2 regions of the Streptomyces flavusporus genome follow, and region 1 is predicted to be linked to the other one. Evidence: riboswitches for the same ligand, from Rfam matches in the RefSeq annotation. Region 1 holds a riboswitch; the other holds the start of a gene.
The links. Region 1 has a riboswitch for S-adenosylmethionine ahead of ACKTSN_RS33755 (aminotransferase class V-fold PLP-dependent enzyme). Riboswitches for the same ligand answer to the same signal wherever they lie in the genome.
Positions count from the first base shown of each region.

Region 2: it holds a riboswitch for S-adenosylmethionine, as region 1 does, so the genes downstream of both, thrC (threonine synthase) here and ACKTSN_RS33755 (aminotransferase class V-fold PLP-dependent enzyme) in region 1, are expected to answer to the same signal.

Region 1 covers NZ_CP176503.1:7,145,733-7,150,334, reverse strand. The annotation lists gene ACKTSN_RS33765 (rhomboid family intramembrane serine protease) at 1-674, shown strand, start outside; gene ACKTSN_RS33760 (Lrp/AsnC family transcriptional regulator) at 671-952, shown strand; gene ACKTSN_RS33755 (aminotransferase class V-fold PLP-dependent enzyme) at 972-2,333, opposite strand; SAM riboswitch class IV at 2,514-2,630, opposite strand; gene trpD (anthranilate phosphoribosyltransferase) at 2,717-3,781, opposite strand; gene qcrB (cytochrome bc1 complex cytochrome b subunit) at 3,918-4,602, opposite strand, start outside.
Region 2 covers NZ_CP176503.1:5,380,265-5,384,866, forward strand. The annotation lists gene ACKTSN_RS25550 (alpha,alpha-trehalose-phosphate synthase (UDP-forming)) at 1-552, opposite strand, end outside; gene ACKTSN_RS25555 (glucosyl-3-phosphoglycerate synthase) at 636-1,580, opposite strand; SAM riboswitch class I at 1,736-1,883, shown strand; gene thrC (threonine synthase) at 1,902-3,185, shown strand; gene ACKTSN_RS25565 (MoaD/ThiS family protein) at 3,230-3,505, shown strand; gene ACKTSN_RS25570 (cold-shock protein) at 3,945-4,151, shown strand; gene groL (chaperonin GroEL) at 4,452-4,602, shown strand, end outside.

The sequences.
Region 1 (4,602 bases):
CGTACGGACTGATCGCCCTGTGCTGCCTGATCTTCCTGACCGGCCCCGCCTCGGGCCTCGGGCCGGCGTACGGCTCCGGCGACGCGCTGCTCGCCGCGCAGCAGGCCTACTTCCGCCACTGGGGCGTCGTGCCCGCAGAACTGTTCGAGGGTTCCCCGAGGACAGCCCTGACCCCGGCCACGGCCCTCTTCGTCCATGGCAGCTGGCTGCATCTGCTCGGCAACATGCTCTTCCTCTATGTCTTCGGGGTGATGACCGAGGAACGGATGGGCCGGGTCGGGTTCACCTGCTTCTACGTCGGCTGCGGCTACCTCGCCCTGCTCGGGTACGCGGGCGCCCACGCCGGCTCCGAGCAGTCGCTGGTCGGCGCCTCGGGAGCGATCTCGGCGGTGCTGGGCGCGTTCCTGTTCCTTTTCCCCCGCGCCCGGGTGACCAGCCTCCTGCCCTTCCTGTTCTTCCTGCCGCTGCGCTTCCCGGCGTGGGTGGTGCTGCCGTTCTGGGTGGCCCTGCAGTGGCTGGCGGCGGGACAGGAGACCGGCGGGCCGGGGGTGGCCTACCTGGCCCACCTGGTGGGCTTCGCGCTGGGCTTCCTCTACGCGTGGGCGCGGTTCGGCCGGACAGCTAGAGTGAAGGCCGCCCCAGCTCCGGCCACCGAGGGAGAGAACCAGCCGTGATCACCGCGATCGTCCTGATCAAGACCAGCGTGGACCGGATCCCCGAGATCGCCGAGCAGATCGCCTCGCTCGACTCCGTCAGCGAGGTCTTCTCGGTCACGGGCACCTACGACCTGATCGCGATGGTCCGGGTCAAGCAGCACGAGAACCTGGCCGACGTCATCCCCGGCCGGATCAGCAAGATCCCCGGCGTGGAGGCGACGGACACGCACGTGGCGTTCCGGACGTACTCGCAGCACGACCTGGAGGCGGCCTTCGCCATCGGCCTGGACTCGTGAGCCGCCCCCAAGACCTGTCCTAGACCACGGGCACGCAGCGGCCCTCCTCCGTCCGGTACTGCCACTTCGCGCCGTGCCGGACGAGTTCCTTCACGGCCTTCACGAAGCGCTCCACATGCTCGTCCGGCGTCCCCGCGCCGAAGCTGACGCGGATCGCGTTGAGGGACTTCTCGCCGGACGCGGCCTCGGGGGCACCGCACTCACCCTGGCTCTGCGGGTCGCTGCCCAGCAGGGTGCGGACGAGCGGGTGGGCGCAGAAGAGGCCGTCGCGGACGCCGATGCCGTACTCGGCGGACAGCGCGGCGGCGAAGTGGGAGCTGTTCCAGCCGTCGACCACGAAGGAGATCACGCCGACCCGCGGGGCGTCGTCGCCGAACAGGGACAGCACCCTGACCTCCGGGACCTCGGCGAGCCCCGCACGCACGGTGTCGATCAGGTGCCGCTCACGGGCGACGAGGGTGTCGAAGCCGGCCTCGGTGAGCGCCTTGCATGCGGAGGCGACGGCGTAGGCGCCGATGACATTGGGCGACCCGGCCTCGTGCCGCGCGGCGCTCTCGTGCCACTCCACGTCCACTCCCCCGTCCGCCCGCCGGGTGACCTTGCGGCTGGCGCCGCCGCCCGCGAGGTACGGCTCGGCCGCGCGCAGCCAGTCGGCACGGCCGGCCAGCACGCCGGAGCCGAACGGGGCGTACAGCTTGTGCCCGGAGAAGGCGACCCAGTCGACGTCGAGGTCCTGCACCGACACCGGGTGGTGCGGGGCGAGTTGGGCGGCGTCCAGGACGATCCGGGCGCCGTGCGCGTGCGCGGCCGCGGCGAGTTCCCGTACGGGCCACAGCTCGCCGGTGACGTTGGAGGCCCCGGTGACGCACACGAGGGCGGGGCCGTGGGGGTCGCGGTCGGCCAGGGCGCGCTCCAGGGTCTCCACGGCCTGCTGCGGGGTGCGCGGGGCGTCGAGGTAGCTGACGCGGGCGTCCTGCCAGGGCAGCAGCGAGGCGTGGTGCTCGGTCTCGAAGACGAAGACCTGGCAGTCGGCGGGGAGCGCGGCGGCGAGCAGGTTGAGCGAGTCGGTGGTGGACCGGGTGAACACCACCTGGTCGTCCGCCCGGCAGTCGAGGAACTCGGCGACGGTCCTGCGGGCGTTCTCGAAGAGGTCGGTGGACAGCTGGGAGAGGTATCCGGCGCCGCGGTGGACACTGCCGTAGTACGGCGCGTACGCCGCCACGTCGTCCCAGACCCGCTGCAGCGCGGGCGCGCTGGCGGCGTAGTCGAGCGCGGCGTAGGTGACTTCGCCACCCGTGACGAGCGGCACGGTGACATCCCGGCCCAGAACGGGCAGGGGGGCGCAAACGGACTGGGCGGCGGCAGCGGTGGAGACGGACATGGGTGTACTCCCGTAATCGCAGGCGAGGATGATCGCGCGAGCGGCACGGCTCAAGCGCGGGGAAGGGTGAAAAGGGTGTGCGGAGGCGGGGCTCTGCGGCCCTATCGCATTCGCTTGCTCACGGAAGGCTCCCTCGACGACCAGGACCCCTGGTCCACACTCGTTCAAAAGTGTGCGAGGGGTCCGCGCTTGTCGTAGACCTCGCTGCCTACGACCTGGTCTTCACCCGGGGCACCCCGCCACGGACGGAGGGTTGCCGGACAGCCGGCCGGGGCCTTTCAGCTGTCGCTCATGACCTGGTACAGCATCCTGCCATACGATCTTCGATGCGCAAGGGCGCAGTCCAGGATCCGGACTGCGCCCTGCATCACACCGGCTCGGTCTCAGGCGTTGCTGGCGGCCACCCACCGCTCCAGGACCCGCTTCGCCGCCCCGGAGTCGATCGCCTCCGCCGCCTTCGCCATCCCCGCGCGGATCTGCTCGGTCAGCGGCCCTTCACCCGGCTCCAGCGCCACCAGCGCCGCCGCCGAGTTCAGCAGCACCGCATCCCGCACCGGGCCCTGCTCCCCGTCGAGCAGCCGCCGGGCGACCTCGGCGTTGTACGAGGCGTCGGCGCCGCGCAGCGCCTCCAGCGGCACCAGCTCGATCCCGACGTCCCGCGGGTCGAGGCTCTCCTCGGTCACCTTGCCGTCCCGGACGACCCAGACCCGGGAGGTGGACGCGGTCGTCAGCTCGTCGAGGCCGTCGTCGCCGCGGAACACCAGGGAGGAGTTGCCGCGCTCGGCGAAGACGCCGGCCATGATGGGCGCCATCCTGAGGTCGGCGACGCCCACCGCCTGTGCCTTCACCTTGGCCGGGTTGGTCAGCGGACCGAGGAAGTTGAACGTCGTCCGGATGCCCAACTGCCCGCGTGCCGCCGCCACATGACGCAGCGCCGGGTGGAACTTCACCGCGAAGCAGAAGGTGATCCCGGCCTCCTCGGCGACCTCCGCGACCCGCTGCGGCGTCAGCTCCAGATTGACGCCGAGCTTCTCCAGGACATCGGACGCCCCGGACGCCGAGGACGCGGCCCGGTTGCCGTGCTTGACGACCTTCGCACCGGTGCCGGCGATGACGATCGCGGACATCGTGGAGATGTTGACGGTCTTCGCGCCGTCGCCGCCGGTGCCGACGATGTCGACGGTGTCGCCCGGCACCTCGATCACGTTCGCGTGGTCGTACATCGCCCGGACGAATCCCGCGATCTCCTCGACGGTCTCGCCCTTGGCACGCAGTGCCACCGCGAACCCGGCGATCTGGGCGTCCGTCGCCTCGCCGCGCATGATCAGGTCCATCGCCCAGGCGGTGTCGTCCGCGCTGAGGTCGCGGCCCTGAAGCAGGCCGTTCAGCAGGGCGGGCCAGGAACGGCCCGCCGCGGTGTCGCCTCCAGCGGGGGTCACAGCGCTCATAAGCCGCTCCTGGGTCAGTCCCGTACACCGGGACACGAGTCTCGAACAGGTCCACCCTATCCAGCCGCGGGCACGGCGAAGGGCCCCGTCCGAACAACGGACGGGGCCCTTCGCTGTGGCGTGGCGAACGCAGTGATCAGTGGTGGCCGTGGCCGCTCGTGATCTCCTTGTACTCCTCGACGGTGGGCTTGGGGATCTGGGCGTCCTCACCGAAGTACGCCTTGCTGAGCTTGACGCGCAGCTTCTCGGAGCCCTTCACCTTGCGCTCGACGCCGTGCTCGTCGACCGCCGGGCCGATCTCGGCCGGCTGGTACTGCTCGTGTGCCGTGATCGTGTGCAGCTGCTCCTGGCTGAGCGGCTCGTGCACCTCGATGAACTCACCGTGCGGCAGGCGCTTGATGGTGCCGGTCTCCCGGCCGTGCAGCACCTTGTCCCTGTCCCGGCGCTGCAGGCCGAGGCAGATCCGCTTGGTGACGATGAACGCGATGACCGGTCCGGCGAAGAAGCCGATCCGGACGAACCAGGTGACCGCGTTGATCGACAGGTGGAAGTGGGTGGCGATCAGGTCGTTGCCACCACCGACCAGCGTGATCATGTACAGCGTGATCCAGGCGACGCCGAACGCGGTGCGCGTCGGAGCGTTGCGCGGGCGGTCCAGGATGTGGTGCTCGCGCTTGTCGCCGGTGATCCAGGCCTCGATGAACGGGTAGAGCGCGAGCACCACCAGGACCAGACCGAAGAGCACCAGCGGGATGAACACGCCCAGGACGAGCGTGTGGCCCCAGAAGTTGATCTCCCAGCCCGGGAAGTAGCGGACCAGA
Region 2 (4,602 bases), 1.8 Mb from region 1:
CACCCGGAAGTACTCCGGCGGCGCCCACGGCGTGTGCGAGAAGTGGCCGATCCGCACATCCGGGCGCAGCTCGCGCAGCAGCCCCGGGACCAGGCTGAGGTGGTAGTCCTGCACCATCACCGCGGCACCCTGCGCCGCCTCCTGCGCCAGCGCCTCGGCGAAGGCGCGGTTGTACGCCTCGTACGAGGCCCACTGCCGCCGGAACTCCGCGTCGAAGACCGGCTCCAGCGGCGTCTGGTACAGCATGTGGTGGACGAACCACAGCACGGAGTTGGCGATGCCGTTGTACGCGTCCGCGTGCACGTCGGCCGGAATGTCCAGCATCCGCACACCGGATTCGCCGACCCCGCGCCGCACGGCCTCCCGGTCGCCGTCGCCGAGGGCGGAGCACACCCACAGCGCGCCGGCGTCCGGCCCGATGGCCGACAGCCCGGAGACCAGCCCGCCGCCGCCGCGTCTGGCGGCCAGCGAGCCGTCCTCGCGCACCTCGTACGAGACCGGGCCACGGTTGGAGGCCACCAGTACCTGCGCAGCACCGTACTTTGAAGCCATACGCCTCAACCTAGCCCGAGCCGGATCCGCTCAAACGTACGGAAGGCCGCCCGGCGGGGCCGTATACAACGCCCATAAAACGGTCACGCCACTTTCCGGGCGGCGTACTCGGCGATCTCCACCATCGGCGGACGCTCCTCCGTGTCCACGGAGAACGTACGCGGTTCGAATCCGTCCTCCACCCGTTCGAACTGGGTGAGGGAGGGCCGGATCAGATGGCCGCGGGCCAGCCGCAGCTGGGCCGTGCGGTAGATCGCCGCCGCCATCCGGCCGAGCGCCTGCCCGTCCTGGTGGCGGTGCTTGCGCACCCCGACGTCGACCTGCGCGAGCGCGTCGAGGCCGGCCAGGTGGAGGGAGTCGACCAGCATGCCGAGCTCCACGCCGTAGCCGACAGGGAACGGGAGCTGTTCGAGCAGCGAGCGGCGGGCCGCGTACTCGCCGCCCAGCGGCTGGACGAAACCGGCCAGCTGCGGCCAGTGCATGTTCAGCAGCGGACGGGCCATCAGCTCGGTCACCCGGCCGCCCTGCCCCGCCGTACCGCCGAGCGGACGGTCGTACATCCCCTTGACGAGGTCGACCTCCGGGTCGGTGAGCAGCGGGCCGACAATGCCCGACACGAAGTCCGAGGAGAACTCCTTCAGGTCGGCGTCGATGAAGCAGACGATGTCCCCGCTCGTGACGAGGAGGGAGCGCCACAGGACCTCGCCCTTGCCGGGGACGGCCGGTATGCGCGGCAGGATGTCGTCGCGGTGGACGACCCGGGCGCCCGCGGCGGCGGCCACCTCGGAGGTGCGGTCGGTGGACCCCGAGTCGACGACGACGATCTCGTCGACGAGCGGGAGCTGCTGCATGAGGTCGTGACGGATCACGGCGACGATGTCGCCGACGGTCTCCTCCTCGTTGAGTGCGGGCAGCACGACACTGACCGACTGGCCCGTCGTGCGTTTGGCGGCCAGGATCTTGTGGAGCGGGCGATCGGTCAGGGACCAGGAGCGGGTGCTCAGCCAGCGCTCGACTTCTTCCAGCACAGCTTGCGGCTCCTCTGCGTTCTCCAGGCGAGGGGGGTTGTGATCCATCTCGCGGTTCGGACGACTATCTCAACTGTCCTGGCCTTCGGTTACAGTCTTGAACAACGCTGATGACCATCGCATGTCGGGGGTTGTTTGCGTCTACAACCACATACAGCTCATCCAGAGGGGCAGAGGGAAACGGCCCGATGAAGCCCCGGCAACCCTCCAGCCGGTTCTTGTCACGCAGACGTGGTGAGGCTCCCGGCTAGGGAAGGTGCCAATTCCGTCTCACGGCGAGATGCGTCGTGAGGAAGATGAGGAGAAAGGGCCTCGCCTCACATGGCTGTGCAGACTGTCGCAAGCACCAGCACCCCCACCGTCGATCTCGGTCCCGCCGCCGCGCTGTCCTGTCGCGAGTGCGGCCACCGCGTACCGCTCGGCCCGGTCTTCGCGTGCGAGGAGTGTTTCGGCCCGCTCGAGATCGCCTACGACTTCTCCGCATACGACGCCGAGGAGCTCCGCAAGCGCATCGAGGCGGGACCGTCGAACATCTGGCGTTACGCACCCCTGCTGCCCGTCCCCGCGGACGTGGCTGGCAAGCCGAACCTGAACCCGGGCTGGACCAAGCTCGTCAAGGCCGACAACCTCGCGCGCGAACTCGGCGTCACCGGCGGGCTGTACGTGAAGGACGACTCCGGCAACCCGACCCACTCCTTCAAGGACCGCGTGGTCGCCCAGGCCCTGGAGGCCGCCCGCGCCTTCGGCTTCACCACCCTGTCCTGCTCCTCCACCGGCAACCTGGCCGGTGCGGTGGGCGCCGCGGCGGCCCGCGCCGGCTTCCGCTCCTGTGTGTTCATCCCGCACGACCTCGAGCAGGGCAAGGTCGTCATGGCCGCGGTCTACGGCGGCGAACTCGTCGGCATCGAGGGCAACTACGACGACGTGAACCGCTTCTGCTCCGAGCTGATCGGCGACCCCGCCGGCGAGGGCTGGGGCTTCGTCAACGTCAACCTGCGGCCGTACTACGCGGAGGGCTCCAAGACCCTGGCGTACGAGATCTGCGAGCAGCTCGGCTGGCAGCTGCCCGACCAGATCGTCGTGCCGATCGCCTCCGGCTCCCAGCTCACGAAGATCGACAAGGGGCTCCAGGAGCTGATCAAGCTCGGGCTGGTCGAGGACAAGCCGTACAAGATCTTCGGCGCGCAGGCCGAGGGCTGCTCGCCGGTGTCGGTGGCCTTCAAGGGGGGCCACGACGTCGTCCGGCCGCAGAAGCCCGACACCATCGCCAAGTCGCTGGCCATCGGCAACCCCGCGGACGGGCCGTACGTCCTGGACATCGCCCGGCGCACCGGCGGTGCGGTGGAGGACGTCACGGACGCGCAGATCGTGGACGCCATCAAGCTGCTGGCGCGGACCGAGGGCATCTTCGCGGAGACCGCCGGTGGAGTGACCGTGGGTGTGACGCGCAAGCTGATCGAGAACGGTCTCCTCGACCCGGCCCTCACCACCGTCGTCCTCAACACCGGCGACGGTCTCAAGACGCTGGACGCGGTGGCCGGCACCGGGCTGACCGCGACCATTCGTCCCAACCTGGAGTCGTTCCGGGAAGCCGGCCTCGTCTGAAGTCCCGCGCCCCTGGGCCCGTTCACCCGACCGGAGGTCATTTCATGAGCGTCACCGTCCGCATCCCCACCATCCTGCGCACCTACACCGGCGGTCAGGCAGAGGTCGCCGCCGAGGGCGCGACCCTCGCCGAGGTCATCGCCGATCTGGAGAAGAACCACACGGGCATCTCGGCCCGCGTCCTGGACGACCAGGGCAAGCTGCGCCGCTTCGTCAACGTGTACGTCAACGACGACGATGTCCGTTTCGAGCAGGGCCTTCAGACGGCGACCCCGGACGGTGCGGGCGTCTCCATCATCCCGGCGGTCGCGGGCGGCTGATCCGCTCCTGCGTTACCGTGAGTAACGCCGGTTACGCAATGTTCATCGATTTGCCCCCTCCGTGAGAGAAGCGGAGGGGGCAATTCAGTGTGATTGAGCGCGGTACAGTTGGGGAAAGCACTGCGACCCGCATGCCGGACGCATATGAGTTCCGGCTCCGCGTGCGATAAGAAGCAGCCAAAATGTGTGGCTCTTTTGCGTCTTTCGTTCCCTTTATGGGGCCCGACTTGCCCTGAATTCGGGCGAATTCTCCGCAAATTCCCGGCCCTCGGTGCCCAGAATTCTCGTCCGACTGACCTGTTGCAGACGGCAGTTGGACAGATACATTCGGCCGCGGTCGACGCGTTCCGGCGCACGCCCCCAACCAATGGGGGGTGAGGTCTGACCCGGATCCGCGAAGTGTGGATCTGTGCAAGGGCCAGTAATAGGGGAGTTAGGCATGGCTCAGGGCACCGTCAAGTGGTTCAACGCGGAGAAGGGGTACGGCTTCATCGCGGTCGACGGTGGTGCGGATGTTTTCGTCCACTACAGCGCGATCCAGATGGACGGATACCGCACCCTGGAAGAGGGTCAGCGGGTCGATTTCGAGATCTCGCAGGGCCAGAAGGGGCCGCAGGCGGACATGGTCCGGCTCGCGACCAGCTGAAGCACGCGCCGACTGCAGCGACGTTCTTCTGTTCGTCTTCGAAGGGCTCGCACCTCCCGGGGTGCGAGCCCTTCGGTCTGCCCGGAGGTCGGCCTCGGTCCGTGGGAGGCGCTTGCACTCGGCAGGGGCGAGTGCTAATCATTGGCGTTAGCACTCTGAAGGTGAGAGTGACAAAGAAGGACCGAGTCGGTGAGGCCGCAGGCCGGGTGGGGCAAGGAACCACAAGGCAGGCGAGCCGTCCGTCGCGGGCGCGGGCGCGGTCCGAAGTAATCACCCCCAGTCCTGGGAGGACCACTTCACATGGCCAAGATCATCGCGTTCGACGAGGAGGCGCGGCGCGGCCTCGAGCGCGGCATGAACCAGCTCGCGGACGCCGTCAAGGTCACCCTCGGCCCCAAGGGCCGCAACGTCGTCCTCGAGAAGAAGTGGGGCGCCCCCACGATCACCAACG